DNA from 3 places in the Aeromonas sp. 160P genome. Region 2 is predicted to be linked to each of the others. Evidence: predicted binding sites of a transcription regulator. Region 2 holds the regulator's gene; each other region holds the start of a gene.
What was found. The regulator sigma-54, encoded in region 2, starts transcription at its own class of promoters, with help from an activator protein. The targets are predictions, from matches to a motif close to TGGCACNGTTTTNGCTT.
Positions count from the first base shown of each region.

Region 1: a site for sigma-54 is predicted at 1,918-1,934, ahead of flhA (flagellar biosynthesis protein FlhA). Genes of this name have one in related genera too.
Region 3: a site for sigma-54 is predicted at 1,653-1,669, ahead of flgA (flagellar basal body P-ring formation chaperone FlgA). Genes of this name have one in related genera too.

Region 1 covers NZ_JBUXKV010000001.1:3,935,635-3,941,087, reverse strand. Annotated here, with positions in the region: gene fliR (flagellar biosynthetic protein FliR) at 1-740, shown strand, start outside; gene flhB (flagellar biosynthesis protein FlhB) at 733-1,863, shown strand; gene flhA (flagellar biosynthesis protein FlhA) at 1,971-4,073, shown strand; gene flhF (flagellar biosynthesis protein FlhF) at 4,090-5,453, shown strand, end outside.
Region 2 covers NZ_JBUXKV010000001.1:344,638-350,090, forward strand. Annotated here, with positions in the region: gene ACY8FN_RS01630 (BglG family transcription antiterminator) at 1-181, shown strand, start outside; gene npr (PTS phosphocarrier protein NPr) at 199-471, opposite strand; gene rapZ (RNase adapter RapZ) at 492-1,358, opposite strand; gene ptsN (PTS IIA-like nitrogen regulatory protein PtsN) at 1,405-1,851, opposite strand; gene hpf (ribosome hibernation promoting factor) at 1,854-2,141, opposite strand; gene ACY8FN_RS01655 (RNA polymerase factor sigma-54) at 2,163-3,602, opposite strand; gene lptB (LPS export ABC transporter ATP-binding protein) at 3,668-4,393, opposite strand; gene lptA (lipopolysaccharide transport periplasmic protein LptA) at 4,397-4,924, opposite strand; gene lptC (LPS export ABC transporter periplasmic protein LptC) at 4,911-5,453, opposite strand, start outside.
Region 3 covers NZ_JBUXKV010000001.1:2,361,236-2,366,688, reverse strand. Annotated here, with positions in the region: gene ACY8FN_RS11255 (CheR family methyltransferase) at 1-702, opposite strand, end outside; gene ACY8FN_RS11250 (chemotaxis protein CheV) at 720-1,631, opposite strand; gene flgA (flagellar basal body P-ring formation chaperone FlgA) at 1,777-2,460, shown strand; gene flgM (flagellar biosynthesis anti-sigma factor FlgM) at 2,550-2,870, shown strand; gene ACY8FN_RS11235 (flagella synthesis protein FlgN) at 2,867-3,283, shown strand; gene yfcE (phosphodiesterase) at 3,322-3,864, opposite strand; gene ACY8FN_RS11225 (peptide ABC transporter substrate-binding protein) at 3,875-5,453, opposite strand, start outside.

The DNA of each region.
Region 1 (5,453 bases), 3.6 Mb from region 2:
CACGAGTAAGTAGTCTGCTGATGGTGATGGCGGTATTTGGCAGCCGCCTCGCCCCTGCGCGAGTACGGATGGGGCTGGCCCTTGCCATCACTTTTCTGATTGTCCCGCTGTTGCCGAAAATGCCCCCCATCGAACTTTTCTCTGCCGGCAGCTTTCTGGTATTGGGCCAGCAGTTGCTGATCGGTATTGCCCTCGGCCTGATGACCCAGTTTCTGATGGAGAGCTTCGTGATGGCCGGTCAGGTCATTGCCATGCAGACCAGTCTGGGTTTTGCCACTCTGGTGGACCCGATGAATGGCCAGTCGGCCCCCGTGGTGGGTCAGTTCTATCTGATGTTGGCAACCCTGGTGTTTCTGGCGCTGGATGGTCATCTGATCATGCTGCGGCTGGTGATCCTCAGTTTTGAGACGTTACCAGTATCGGACAGTGGGCTGTCTCTGCCAGCCATCCGCACCCTGATCGGTTTTCTCGGGGTGATGTATCAGGCATCGCTGGTGATGTCGCTCTCCGCCATCGTTGCGCTGCTGCTGATCAACTTTGCTTTTGGCGTCATGACTCGGGCCGCGCCGCAACTCAACATCTTCAGCATCGGTTTTGCGGTCAGCATGATGTCGGGTCTATTGATCCTCTGGCTCACCATTGGTGGTTTCCTCGGCCATTTCGACATGATGTGGGAGCGGGTACAAGAGGTCAGCTGCGAGCTGATCAACACCCAATGCTTTGGTGGTGCCCATGGCTGATACCGATCAGGAACGTACCGAACAACCCACGGGCAAACGACTGCAACAGGCCCGTGATAAAGGGCAGATTGCACGTTCAAAGGAGCTGGGCACCGCCAGCGTCCTGCTGTCAGCAGTATTCGGCCTGCTGATGCTCAAGGGCTCGCTGGCGACCGCAATGATCAAAGTCGTCACCATGGGCTTTACCCTGGATCGGGAGCAGGCGTTTGATCCCAACGCCATGATCGCCATGGTGCCCGCGCTTCTGGCGGAATTGGTCCTTCCGCTGGGGCTGTTGTTCGCCCTGGTGGCCGTTGCCGCCTTTATCGGTAACACCCTGATGGGAGGGATGAATTTTTCGACAGAAGCTATGCTGCCAAAATGGAGCAAACTGAGCCCGCTCAGTGGCTTGAAACGGATGTTCGGGGTGCAGTCGCTGATTGAGCTGGTCAAGTCCATCGCCAAGGTGGTGTTTATTACCCTGTTTGCCTGGTGGATGCTCTCCAGCCAGTTCAATCACCTGCTTAACCTCTCCATGGAGGGATTCCCCGGCGGCATCATAGACGCCCTTGAGCTGTTTCTCTGGATGTTGATCATCCTCTGTTGTGCCCTGCTTCCGATTGTTGCCATCGATGTGCCGTTCCAGCAGTGGAACCACATGCGTCAACTCAAGATGACCAAGCAGGAGGTGAAGGACGAGTTCAAGGACAGCGAAGGCAAGCCCGAGGTAAAGAGCAAGATCCGCCAGTTGCAGATGCAGATGGCGATGCGCCGGATGATGGGGGATGTGCCCAAGGCCGATGTGGTGATCACCAACCCGACCCACTACTCGGTGGCGCTCAAGTATGATGCAGGCAAACCCGGAGCCGCACCCAAGGTAGTGGCCAAGGGCACTGATGAAATCGCAATGAAGATCAGGGAGATAGCCAGGGAATACGAGATCCCGATTATGCCCTCACCTGAGTTGACCCGGGCTATTTATCATTCCACCGAGATTGGCCACGAGATCCCGGAAGGGCTGTTTGCGGCGGTTGCCCAAGTGCTTGCCTATGTCTTCCAACTGAAAAAATTCCGCCGTGGTCAGGGACGCCGTCCTCAGACGCTGGCCAAAGACCTCCCCATCCCGACCGAATACCGAAAATGACAAAGTTCTGACGCAATAATAATAAAATCATTTAACTTCAATGGCTTGGTGTTTTGGCTTGATGCTTGCATTAATCTGACACCAGCACGTTGAAATTGAGAAAGACGATGGAATTCAAGGCATCTTTGGGCCGCTTGAAAGAGTACAGAGGGTTACTGACCACCGGGTTCGGTACTCCGTTACTGGTACTGGCCGCCTTGGGTATGGTGGTGTTGCCCATTCCACCTTTGATGCTGGATGTGCTCTTCTCGTTCAACATTGCGCTCTCCATTGTGGTGTTGCTGGTCGCCGTTTACACCCGCCGTCCCCTCGAATTTGCCGCCTTTCCCACCGTGTTACTGCTCGCCACCCTGCTGCGGTTGGCGCTTAACGTTGCGTCAACCCGGGTGGTGTTGCTGGAAGGTCATAATGGCACCGCGGCGGCGGGCCATGTGATCGAGGCGTTCGGTAAGGTGGTGATCGGTGGTAACTATGCGGTCGGTATCATCGTCTTTACCATCCTGATCATCATCAACTTTGTGGTCATTACCAAGGGTGCGGGGCGGATCGCGGAGGTGAGCGCCCGGTTCACCCTGGATGCGATGCCGGGCAAGCAGATGGCCATCGATGCCGACTTGAACGCCGGGCTCATCAATCAGGAAGAAGCCAGGAAGCGTCGGCAAGAGGTCACGCAGGAGGCCGACTTCTACGGCTCGATGGATGGTGCCTCCAAGTTTGTCAAAGGGGATGTCATCGCGGGCATCATGATCCTCTTTATCAACATCATCGGCGGCTTCATCATCGGGATGATGCAGCACCAGCTGACCTTCGCGGAATCGGCAGAGATTTACACCTTGCTGGCCATCGGTGATGGCCTGGTGGCGCAGATCCCCTCGCTGTTGCTCTCTATCGCCGCCGCCATCATAGTGACCCGGCAAAATACCGATCAGGATATGGGCACTGCGGTGCTGGGTCAGTTGTTTGACAATCCCAAAGCACTGATTATCTCTGCCGGCATTCTGCTGATGATGGGTCTGGTGCCGGGTATGCCTCACTTGGCATTTTTGGGGTTGGGGGCGGTATCTGCAGCAGGCGCCTGGTGGTTGTTGCGCCGCGAGAAGCTGGCAGCGGCCAAAGTCGCCAAGGGTGAGCTGATGCCTGCTACCAACGAACAGCCTCATGAGCAGAAAGAGCTGAGCTGGGACGATGTGATGCCGGTCGATATCATTGGCCTTGAAGTGGGTTATCAGCTGATCCCGCTGGTGGATCGCAACCAGGGTGGGGAATTGCTCAACCGGATCAAAGGGGTGCGCAAGAAGCTCTCGCAAGAGTTGGGATTTCTGGTGCCGGCCGTGCATATTCGCGACAACCTGGATCTGGCGCCTAACCAGTACCGCATCACCTTGATGGGGGTCAGCACCGGCGAGGCCAATGTTTACCATGACAAAGAGATGGCTATCAATCCGGGTCAGGTGTTTGGTCAGCTGCAGGGGATTGCCACCAAGGATCCCGCCTTTGGACTGGAAGCGGTCTGGGTTGCCAAAGATCAGGTGTCCCAGGCACAGACACTGGGTTATACAGTCGTGGATACTGCCACTGTAGTGGCAACCCATATGAGCCAGATCCTCACCAACCATGCGGCTTTGTTGCTGGGTCATGATGAGGTACAACAGCTGCTCGATATGATTGGCAAACACCAGAGCAAGCTGGTGGAAGGGTTGGTGCCGGAAGTGATTAGCATGGGTAACCTTGTGAAGGTATTGCAGAATTTGCTCAATGAAGGCGTGCCAATCCGCGATATGCGCACTATCCTGCAGACCCTGGTTGAATACGCGCCGCGCAGCCCGGATCCGGAAGTGCTTACAGCGGCCTGCCGGATTGCCCTGCGCCGCCTGATTGTGCAGGAGATTGCCGGCCCTGATCCCGAGTTGCCGGTGATTACCTTGGCGCCGGAATTGGAACGTATATTGCATCAATCTCTGCAGGCAGGTGGCGGTGATGGTGCCGGTATTGAACCTGGCCTGGCCGAGCGGATGCAGCGATCACTGGTGGAAGCCACGCAACGACAAGAACTGGAAGGCCAGCCAGCCGTGCTTCTGACATCGGGGATCTTGCGTAATACCTTGGCGAAATTTGTCAAGAATGCCATTCCTGGATTGCGCGTTCTGTCTTATCAGGAAGTGCCCGACGACAAGCAGATTCGCATCGTCAGCGCAGTAGGGCAGAACTAGTTAGCGGAGATGACGGGTGAAGATTAAGCGGTTTTTTGCCAAGGACATGCGAACGGCTCTGGCCGAGGTCAAGGAGACTCTCGGGCCAGATGCGGTGATCATGTCCAACAAGAAGGTCACCGGTGGGGTCGAGATAGTCGCCGCAGTCGATTATCAATCCCAGGTCCCGGGGCCTAAAGATGCGCCGGTTCGCCGTCAACTGAATGACGAGAGCGTCAATATTTCGTCTGCCGGACGGCAGATGACTCGCCCTGAACCGACTCAGGCGAAGGAGCAGAACGAACATTATGCCGATACCCTGGCCGCATTGCTGGCTCGCCAGCAAAAGCTCAAGCCGGGCAACGCTGCCGCCATGAGCAGCACTCAGTCAGCTGGCCTGGCGGCAGCCAATACCGCGCCCAGAACATTGGCCGAACAGGGGCAGTGGGGCGCAGCCCCTGAGCCCGCCAAGCCAAAAGCCCGGGCTGCAACGCTGGGGCGGCCCGCGCAGCCAGCACCTCGCGAACAAGAGATGGAAGGGATGCGCAAGGAGATGGCCAGCATCCGAAAGTTGCTGGAACACCAGATTTCCGGGCTGATGTGGCAAGAGGTAGAGCGCCGTGAGCCAATGCGGGCATTGCTGATCAAAGAACTCAAGAAGATGGGCTTTGATGATGCGTTTGCCGATCAACTGGCGGGGCTTATCCCCGAGGATATGTCCATCCACCAGGCCATGGCACAGCTGGCAGAGGTATTGACGGGTCAGCTCAAGATCAGTGAAGACGAGATTTTACGTCAGGGGGGGGCGGTGGCGCTGCTAGGCCCGACCGGGGTAGGCAAGACCACCACCATCGCCAAGCTGGCGGCACGTTTTGCCATGAAGTATGGCGCCGAGCAGGTGGCGCTGATCACCACCGACAACTACCGGATCGGTGCCCATGAACAGTTGCAGACCTATGGTCGGATCATGGGTTGCCCGGTGCGGCAGGTGCGTGATGCCGAAGAGCTGGCTACCGCACTCTATCAGTTCCGTCATCGGCGTCTGGTGCTCATCGATACGGCCGGGGTTGGCCAGCGGGATATCCGCTTGACCGAGCAGCTCGATACCCTGGTCAAGAATGCCAAGGTACGGATCCGCAGCTATCTGGTGATGTCTGCGACCTCCCAGCGTCGGGTGATGCAGGAAGCGGTGGACCATTTCCGGCGGATCCCATTGAGCGGCTGCATACTTACCAAATTGGACGAGAGTCTGAACCTGGGCGAAGTGATAAACGTGTGTATCCAGAATGCCTTGCCAATCAGCTATATCACTGACGGGCAAAGGGTTCCGGAAGATATTCAGGTTGCCAATGCGGCGCAGCTCGTCGGAGCGGCCATGGGCTCGCTGGAGCGAGAAACAGA
Region 2 (5,453 bases):
CTGGGGCAATGGTGAAATCGCGACGCTTATTTTCGTGCTGGCCATCAGCAAGGCCGACTACGAAGAAGCTATGGGTCTCTACGACCTGTTTCTGGCACTGATGAACGAAAAAGCCAGCAAAAATCTGCTGGCTTGTCGGGACTTTGCCAGCTTCAAAGCGCTGGCTCGTACTGGCTCATAATACGGAACGGGAAGGGATTACTCCTCGTTAAAGCCGGAGGTAAACAGCTCCACCACCGCAGCCAGGGCTTCCTCCTCTTCGGGGCCCTCAACCTGTACCTCCACCTGCCGCCCTTGGGCAGAATCCAGCATCAGCAGGCCGATGATGCTGTCAGCATCGGCCTCCACACCATCTTCATTGCGCAGCAGCACGTGGGCATCGAAACCCTGCACCAGCTCAAACAGCATCATGGCTGGTCTGGCGTGAATGCCCAGCTTGTTTTTCACTTCAACCGAGGCGGAAACAGTCATCGGGTCGTCCTATTGGTCCATCAGGATTGGGGGGCACTCTTGTCGAGAGTACGGTGCCGGATCTGCACGTTCTTGCCGAGCAAACGGAAGGCGCTGGCCAGCCGTTCGGCGATAAAGACCGAGCGGTGCTGACCACCGGTACAACCGATGCCAACCGTCACATAGCTGCGATTGTTACGCTCCAGATGGGGCAACCAGGTCACCAGCATATGCTCGATCTGCTGGGTAAACAGCATCACATCGGCCTGTGCAGAGAGGTAGTTGGCGACCGGCTCATCCTTGCCAGTAAACGGCTTGAGCTCGGGGACCCAATGCGGATTGGGCAAGAAACGGGCATCGAACACGAAATCCGCGTCCTTGGGAATGCCGTACTTGAAACCGAACGACTCGAATACCAGCACCAGCTCGTTCTCTTTCTTGCCGAGCACCCGGGTTTTGATGAGCTCACTCAGGTCATGAATGCTGAGGGTGGTGGTGTCGATCCGCAGATCCGCTGTCGAGGAGATGGGCGCCAGCAAATTGGTCTCTTCACGGATCGCCTCATCCAGCGACAGTTTGTTACGCGACAGGGGGTGCAAGCGGCGGCTCTCGCCATAACGCTTGAGCAAGGTGCCGTTGTCGGCATCAAAGAAGAAGCTGGAGAACGTGACTCGCCCTTCATTGCGCACCTGCGCCAACAGGTTTTCCAGCTTATCCGGATCGCTCGGCAGGTTGCGCACGTCGATGCTGACCGCCAGCTTGTCATACTGGCTTTCGACCGAGACAATCAGCTGGGGCAGCAAGTTAACCGGCAGGTTATCCACACAGTAGTAACCCAGATCTTCCAGCACACGCAGGGCTACCGTTTTACCGGAGCCCGAACGCCCACTTACCACGATTAACTGCATCTTGTTCCCTCACGCCAAAACAGGTGGTTCATTCCAAGCCTGAGTATCAGGCCGAGGTCATGATCTGATAGAGCTCTTCATCGCTGGTTGCCTGACGCAATTGGCGACAGACCGCCTTGTCACCCAGCTTGGAGGCCATCAGGGAAAGGGTCTTGAGATGCTGCTTGCACTCGCTTTCCGGTACCAGCAAGGCAAACAACAGGTCGACCGGTTGGTTGTCGATGGCATCAAAAGGGATGGGATCAGCAAAGGTCATCAAAATCGCGGTTGGCGGGAACGCATCATCAATACGACCGTGGGGAATCGCAATACCGGCACCGATCCCGGTACTGCCCATTTTTTCGCGGGCCAGCAAGCATTCGAACAGCGCCTGACGGGAGGTGCCAAGGCGTTCGGCGGCCAACTCGCTGATGATTTCGAGGGCGCGTTTCTTGCTGGTACAAGGGACTGCACTTTTGGTGCAGTCCCGACTCAATATATGTTCAAGTTGCATAGTTATTTTTTATTTAACTTATCTTTGTGCTTGATGATCTGCCTGTCCAGCTTGTCGAGCAAGGTGTCTATCGCAGCATACATATCAGCATGCTCAGAGGTAGCAAACACTTCGCCGCCACTGACATGCAATTTAGCTTCCGCTATCTGGTTCAGTTTTTCCACACTAAGCACCACATGCACGTTATTAATGTGGTCAAAGTGACGCTCGAGTTTGGCAAATTTGTTACTCACGTATTCACGCAGAGCTTCGGTGATCTCGACATGGTGTCCGGTCAGGTTAATTTGCATAACATCATCCTTTTGTTTTGCCTAAACCAGGCGTTTACGCTGATTGGAAGGTGCGATAAACAAGGATTCGCGATACTTAGCGATCGTGCGTCTCGCCACCATAATACCCTGTTCGGCCAGCAAATCCGCGATCTTGCTATCACTTAACGGCTTGGCAGGATTCTCTGCCGTGACCAGCTTCTTGATGAGCGCGCGAATTGCGGTCGATGAGCACTCTCCTCCTCCTTCGGTGTTCACATGGCTGGAGAAAAAAAACTTCAGTTCAAATATGCCCCTTGGGGTATGCATGTATTTCTGGGTCGTCACCCGGGAAATGGTCGATTCATGCATCTCCACCGCTTCGGCGATGTCGTTGAGCACCATCGGCTTCATCGCCTCTTCACCATACTCGAAAAAGCCCTGTTGTTGCTCGACAATACAACAGGCTACTTTCAGCAGGGTATCATTGCGACTCTCGAGGCTCTTGATGAACCATTTGGCTTCCTGCAGATGGGAGCGAATAAATTGGGTATCCGTGCCACTGCGCGCATTGCGGGCCATGGCAGCATAGGTCTCGTTGACCCGGATTCGCGGGGAAGAATCAGGATTGAGCTCAACGACCCACTTGCTACCCTTCTTGACCACAGAGACATCGGGGATCACATATTGGGAGTCACTCTGGATGATGCCATTGCCGGGGCGCGGCTCCAGCAGCTGGATCAGATCCAGCACCAACTTGAGGTCGCTCTCTTTGAGTTTGGTCTTGCGCGCCAGGGTTCGGTAGTCACGATTACCGAGCAGATCCATATGTTCGAGGATCACCTCCTTGGCCTCATTGAGCCAGGGGGTCTGCGGGTCATACTGCCCCAGCTGGATCAACAAACACTCCTGTACCGAACGGGCAGCGATGCCGACCGGATCGAAATGCTGCACCCGCTTGAGCACAGCTTCGACCTCATCAAGCTCGACCTCCAGCGCATCGCTACTGACCGCTTGCAGGATATCCTCCAGCTCAACGGTCAGATAGCCGGATTCGTCGATAGCATCAATGATAGCGAGGGCGATGGCGGCATCCACATCGCTGAACGGGGTCAGCCGCATCTGCCACAACAGATAATCCTGCAGGTTTTCGGTGGTCTCCCCCTGATAAACGCTATCTTCCCCATCGTGGATAGGGCCAGCGCTCTGGGCGGTCCCGGCAGAGTAGACTTCATCCCAAGTGGTATCTACCGGCAACTCGTCCGGCATCTGCTCCTGCGCCATGGCATCGCTTGAATCCAGCCGGCTGGCGTCAACAGGCTCTTCCGGACTGGTCTCTTGTACCTCACTCTCTTCCTGCTCCAGCAGGGGGTTATTCTCGAGCGCTTGCTGAATTTCCTGCTGAAGTTCCAAAGTGGAGAGCTGGAGCAGACGAATCGCTTGTTGTAATTGCGGCGTCATGGTCAGGGACTGACCGAGACGCAACTGTAATGTCGGCTTCATCTACGTCGGGATATCCTTATGTTCAGCGAGGCATTCGTCAAAGAGAATGAAGGCATGCCCCCTTACTATAGACTGAATTGATCGCCCAAATAGACGCGCTTGACCTGTTCATCGGCAAGGATGTCTGCCGGTGCACCTTCGGCAATCATCTTGCCGTGGCTGACGATATAGGCCTTCTCACATACGTCCAGAGTCTCTCTGACGTTGTGGTCGGTAATCAAGACGCCAAGGCCTCTATCTTTCAGATGCTGAATGATCTTCTTGATGTCTATCACAGAAATCGGGTCGACCCCGGCAAAGGGTTCATCCAGCAGAATAAAACGCGGCTCGGCCGCCAGCGCGCGGGCGATCTCGACCCGACGGCGCTCACCGCCGGAGAGGCTTTGGCCCAGGTTATCGCGAATGTGGGTGATGTTGAACTCTTCCAGCAGTTGCTGAACCTTGTCTTCCCGCTCTTCGCGGCTCAGCCCTTTGCGGGTCTGCATCACCCCCATCAGGTTGTCGAATACCGACAGCCGGCGGAAAATAGAGGCCTCCTGCGGCAGGTAGCCGATGCCATTGCGAGCCCGCACATGCATCGGCTGCAGGCTGATATCCTGATCATCAATGGTGATGAGACCGGCATCCCGTTGCACCAGTCCCACGATCATGTAGAAGGAGGTGGTCTTGCCCGCCCCGTTGGGGCCCAGCAGGCCGACAATCTGGCCAGTGCCCACTTCCAGGCTAACGTCGCTGACCACCATGCGACGTTTGTAGCTTTTTTGCAGCCCAACTGCTTTTAACACTGCCATGGCTTATTTTCCCTGCTTCTTCTGGTCGGCGGGTTTGTCGAAGTTCTCTACCTGATCCGGCAGGAACTCGGTCCTGACCCGCTGGGTCGGGTTCTTGCTCTCGGCAGTCATCTTCTGTTTGTCGATGTCATAACGGATCAGGTCGCCAGTGACCAGACTATCTTCCTGCTTGAGCTGACCGTTGCCGGTAATGGTGACCAGCCGGTTTTTCAGCTCGTAACGAATGCTATTGCCATGAGCATTGACCGGCTTGCCGTTATCCATGATCTGGAAGAAGGTCGCTGGCTTGCCGTAGGCAGTCATCACCTCGGCCCCTTTCTCGCCGGAACGGGTCACCACCACCTTGTCGGCATGGATCTTGATGGTGCCCTGAGTGATGATGACATTCTGTTCAAAGGTGATGCGATTATCCTGCATCTCGGCCACCTGCTTGACGGCATCGACATAGACCTTCTCGGCAAAATCGGACTCTTTGGCGGTCACAGCACCACACAACAGCAGGGCTGCGAGGGCCAGATTAGCGTTTTTCATTGAAATAAATGGCATGACCTTGATCCAGTAACTCAAAATATTTGCGGTCCAGATGGCCTTTTAGGCCAACCCCTTGGGTCTGGAAATCCCGACCCAGAATATTTACTTCCCGGTTGCTGCGCACATCCTGCGTCACCAGATCCAGCTCCAGATAGGGCGTATCGAGCGTGGAGATGAAGCTAGTTGGCAGTAGCCCATCCAGATGCACCTTATCCCGCAGGATCACGTTGTCACCGGTGTTGAGCACGCCGGTTTCGGCAGTGATCTTCCACTCGGCACTCCCCTGCTCGTCATACATATAGACCACCGGCTGGTCGAAGGTCGCCTGCTCGAGGATTTGATAATACTCGGCGTAGGTCGACTCCAGCCGCTCGGTACGTTTACCATTCATGTCAAAGCGGGTGGTCACCAGATCTTTAGCGACAAAATCCGGCTGATAGTTTTCGATTTTGACGGCACTCTCCGGCACCAGCTCCACCTTGCCCAACTGCCAGGCGACCAGCGCCACCAGCAGCAATAAGGCAAACAA
Region 3 (5,453 bases), 2.0 Mb from region 2:
CTGGTTGAGGATCTTCGACTTCACATCCGGAGCAAAGTAGATAAGCACATTACGACAAAAAATAATGTCAAATTTTCCGAGCAAGCTGTAACTTTCCAGCAGATTTATTGGCCGGAAAGTGGTCAATTTTCTGACTCGCTCAACTACGCGCATCTTGCTATCACCATAGGGCTCAAAAAACATTTTTTTGCGCTCTGGTGACAACCCCCGAGCCAAGGCCAGGCTGTCATAGACACCCTCCTTGCACTGGTTCAACATAGTTGTCGAAATATCCGTTCCCACAATCTGCACGCCACCAGGCAAGGTGCCGGGTTTTTTCATCTGTTGCTCAATGGCTGTCATGGCAATTGAGTAGGGCTCCTGCCCGGATGATGACGCAGCAGACCAGATCTTGATGGGACGACCACTTTTTCCCAACTCTGGGAAAATTTTATCGGTCAGTAACTGAAACGGATAGGTATCACGAAACCAAAGGGTCTCGTTGGTGGTCATGGCATCAACCACCGCCATTTTCAGGTCACGCTCTCGTACACTCATTGCACGAGTGACCAGATCAGACAAACTCTCGATGCCAAACTGCGCCATCAACGGTGAAAGACGGCTCTTCACCAGATACTGTTTGTTATCACCCAGCACAATCCCGCTCTGTACCGCCAGAAAGTTGCTGAACTGTTTGTATAAGTCGTCCGAAAGTGTCTTCATGCAGCGATTCTTCTTTATTAGAGTGCGTTTTGTACGGCTTTGGCCAACTCATCCGGTTGAAACTTGGCGATGAAGTTGTTCGCACCGACTTTCTGCACCATTGCCTGGTTAAATACCCCACTGAGGGATGTATGCAGAATAACATGCAAATCCTTAAGATTTGGATTATTCCGGATCTCGGCAGTAAAGGTATAGCCATCCATTTCCGGCATTTCGATATCTGAAATCACCAGCGCAATCTGATCCTTGATAGGACCATTCTTGGCCATTTCCAGCAGCATGTTTAACGCTTCTCGGCCATCTTTTGCCAGCACACACTCAACCCCAATCGCTGCAAGTGCACGTTGCACCTGTTTACGCGCGACAGACGAGTCATCTGCAACCAGCACAGGGCGCCCCAACGTCGGATGATCGGAACTGGCTTCCACCAACTCTTGGCTTACTTCAGTAGATACCGGAGAAATTTCGTTGAGGATCCGCTCAACGTCCAGGATCTCTACCAGCTCACCATCGACCTCAGTGACTGCGGTCATGTAGTTGATACGGCCAGCCCCCTTAGGAGGCGGCAAGATGGATTCCCAGTTCATATTGATGATGCGCTCGACCGAGTGCACCAGAAAACCCTGAACAGATCGGTTGTACTCGGAGATAATGATGAAGCACTTGCTCAAATCTTCAATCGGACGCTTACCCACCGCCATGCTGAGGTCGATGACAGAAATAGTCTGGCCACGAATATGGGCAACCCCGCGAATGCAGGAGTTCAACTTGGGCATCACGGTCAAATGCGGACATTGCAACACCTCACGTACTTTAAATACGTTAATGCCAAATCTTTGACGTCCATTGAGACGAAATAACAATAACTCCAGCCGGTTTTGCCCCACTAGCTGGGTACGTTGGTTGACCGAGTCCAGGATACTGGCCATAAACACTCCCTAAAAGACGCTTGGCATTAATCATGCATGTGTAATGGATTGCATCAGACTATCGATGTGACCACAAACAGATTCTGAAGCAATCATAGTTAAATATGGTGATATGCGTGAACAACTTATCGACCAACGAGCGAAAATGATTAACCGTCTTTTACTCATCAGCCTCTTTTTAGGTAGCATCTCTTCCAGCTATGCCTCGGACGTCACCACCTATCTGCAAGAAAAAGCGCAAGAGTTCGTTTATGGCCAGCTAGAAGTGCCCTTGGATGCCAGGGCTGATGTCACCTCGGCAACGCTGGATGAACGGCTCCCACTGACCCGCTGCGAAGACCGATTAACCATCAGCTTACCCGCTAAAATGGAAATTCGTCGAAATACAACTGTTTACCTTAAGTGTGAAGAAGACAAACCTTGGGATGTCTATTTGCCTGTACGGGTTAGCATTCAAAAACCCTATGTCACCGTCGCCAACCCTATTGCCAAAGGGGATCTGCTGACCGAGCCGCAACTTATACTTGCCTATCAGGATCAAACCCTGATCCGTGGCGACTATCTGACCGACCCCACCCCACTCATAGGGGTACGTAGCAAACGCGAAATCAAACCGGGGCAGCCCATCCGTTTGAGCCAGGTGTGTGTGGTATGCAAAGGGGATCAAGTCACCCTGACAGCAGAAAACAACAACTTCCAGATCAAAACCATGGCCCGAGCCTTGCAAGATGGCAGCTTCGGAGAGATCATCAAACTCGTCAATATTCGATCCGGCAAAACTGTTGAGGGTAAAGTAAGTGGTGTAGGTGCTGTATCGATCACTTTCTAATGCCAGATGTTCGATAATTTTTCTAAAGTTCTGACCTGCTGCACCGATAAACAGGTAAGCAAACCTTAAAGCAGACGAAGGTAACTAAAATGGCCATCAACAATATCAACAACTTGGCGAACAATCGGTTGCAAAATACCGGTAACAGCCAGGGGACAGGCAGCAAGTCAGTCACCTCATCGCCCGAAAACAAAGCGGCTACTGTCAAGCTGGACTCAGTCTCCTTGACCAGTGAGGCGCAACAATTGCAAAAGATGCAACAGACCCTCAATACCGCGTCTACCGGTAATGAAAGCAAGGTCGAACAGCTGAAAAAAGCCGTCGCAAGTGGCGAATATCAGGTCAATAGCGATGCAGTAGCCAAGAAGATGTTCAGTTTCGAAGCTAATCTGGACAAAGTTCTTAGATGATGGACTTACCTTCGTTACTGCACACCCAAGATGATTATCTCACCCAGATGCAAGGCATTCTGGAAGAGGAGTTCCGCTTGCTCGAGCAGCATCAGGCACTGGCCCTGCCTGCACTGACCGAGCGCAAACAGCAGTTGCTTGCTGCGATAGAAACCCTGGACAAGACGCTGGCAGAGATGCCGGAACTGGCACTACAGCTGGCAGCCTATCCCGATGAGATGGCACGGCTGAGTGCAAAACTGGATGCCTGCCAGGCACAAAATGATATCAACGGTCGGCTGCTTGAATTGAGCATCGTCTCCAACCGTCGTCTGGCAACCTTTCTGAGTCAGCTGCGCGATCGCAACAGCCTGACCTATGACGCCAAAGGCAACACGCGCTCTGGCACCCGCTCCTACGGTATCAAGGCCTGACATCTCTTATCAGGCCTTGCATTTTTTCTGTCCGTTTTTTATAGCGCCAGTCGCAGCAACTCTCGTCCATCCTCACAAGCATTCACTCGCAGCACCCCGGCCTCATAGCTACCGTAACTGGCAGGCAATTCACCGCGCGGAAAACAGATTGAGCCCGGATTCATCAATACTCGCTCCCCCTGCCATTCCAATACCGGCACATGGGTATGGCCGCTCAGGAACAGACTGCCTGGCGGCAGTTGTACCTCGTCAGGATGATAAAGATGGCCATGGCTGACAAACCAGCGCCGTTCATCGACCAGCAGCTGGTTGTAGGGGGCGGTGATGGGGAAACGCAATAACATCTGATCCACTTCAGAATCACAGTTGCCACGCACAGCGATGATCTGCGAGGCCAACTCGTTGAGCCGATCGGCCACGGCTGGCGGGTTATACCCGTCAGGCAGAGGGTTGCGCGGCCCATGATTGAGCAGATCACCGAGCAGCAGGTAGTGATCGGGCTGCCATGGCTCAAGCAGGGTCAGCACCCGCTCCAGCGCAATGATGCTGCCGTGGATATCGGAAATAATAGCAAGTTTCATGAAATGCTCCTCACTGCTGGCTGAAATAGAGATCCTTGGTGGCAATCGTCCCTCTCAAACTCTCGCTGGGCAGCCCACGCAGGGTGGGATCGACCAGCCTCATCTGATTGTAATGATACACGGGAAGGATCGGCGCCTCCTCAAGCAGCAACTGCTCGGCATGTCGATAGAGTTCGACTCGACTCGCGCTGTCCAGCGTGTTGCCAGCCTGCTCCAGCAACAGATCAAAATCGGCATTGCAGTAGCCACTCTCGTTGCGCAGATCCTGACAACGGAAACTCCCCAGCATGGCTGACGGCTCCACGTAATCGCCGAACAGGAAGCTTCTGGCTATCTGGAAATCACCACTATCCTTGGCCATCTGATAGCCCCCCCACTCCAGATGGTTGAGGGTGACCTGCACCCCCAGCTTCTGCCACATGGCCGCGATAGCCAGCGCCATCTGCTTGTGGGTCTCGGCGGTGTTGTAGGTAATGCTCAGCTTGAGTGGATTCGCGCTGTTATACCCGGCCGCTGACAGCAGTGCTGCCGCTTTGGCCTGCCGAGTCGGCATATCCTCCAGCGCAACAGGCAATACCACCTGGGGATAACCCGGCATCTCCGGCAACAGCGACCATGCCGCCGGCTCATCCTGCCCGCTCACCGCTCCAATAAGCTGCTGCCGATCAACCGCCATGGAGAGCGCCTGACGCACCCGCACATCCTGCAGTTCGGGACGTTTCAGATTGAAGGCGTAGAGATAGGTACCAAACAGCGGCAAGCCCCACAGCCGCTCCGGGGATTCGCGCTTCATCTTCTGGTAATAGCCGAGAGACACCTTGTTGGTGAGCTGTATTTCTCCGGCCTCATAGCGCAGCCGTTCTGCATGCTGCGAGGCGATAGGCAGATAGGTGACCCGGGCAATCCGGGTATGGAGATCGTCCCAGTATTGGATATTACGCTCTGCTTCAAGCCGCTCATGGGGTACCCAGTCTACTAACCGGTAAGCACCATTGCTCACCAGTTTGCCTGGCGCCGTCCACTGCTTGCCAAACTTGGCTATCGCCTTCTGGCTAACCGGCACGAAGGGGCGCTGGCTGATAAGCTGCAGGAAATAGGGGGAGGGTCGTTCCAGAGTAATTTTCAGGATCTGATCGCTTTGCGCTTCAATCCCCAGGTTGTCGAGTTCCAGTGCCCCCGCATAAATGGATTGGCCGTTGTTGATGCCAGTCGCCAGCAACAGCTCAGCGGAAGGGGAACCCATTGCCGGATCAAGCAAACGGCGCCAGGCATAGACAAAATCAGCGGCAACCAAGGGGTCGCCATTGGACCACTTCAGTTGGGGACGCAGGAAGAATCGCCACTCCAGTCCATCTTGACTCACCTCCCAGCGCTGCGCCTGCGCCGGAACGATATGCCCTTGCCCATCGTCGCTGACCAGCCCTTCAAACAGATCGACCAGTACCGCCTCCCCCGGGAAACCGGATCGCACCAGCGCAGGATCCAGCGACTCTGGCTCACCACCATTACCTTTGACCAGGGTTTGTCGATCGGCAAGCAGAGGCTGTTGCTCGACTGTGGTTGCATGGGCCAAGGGCCCTGCCAGCACG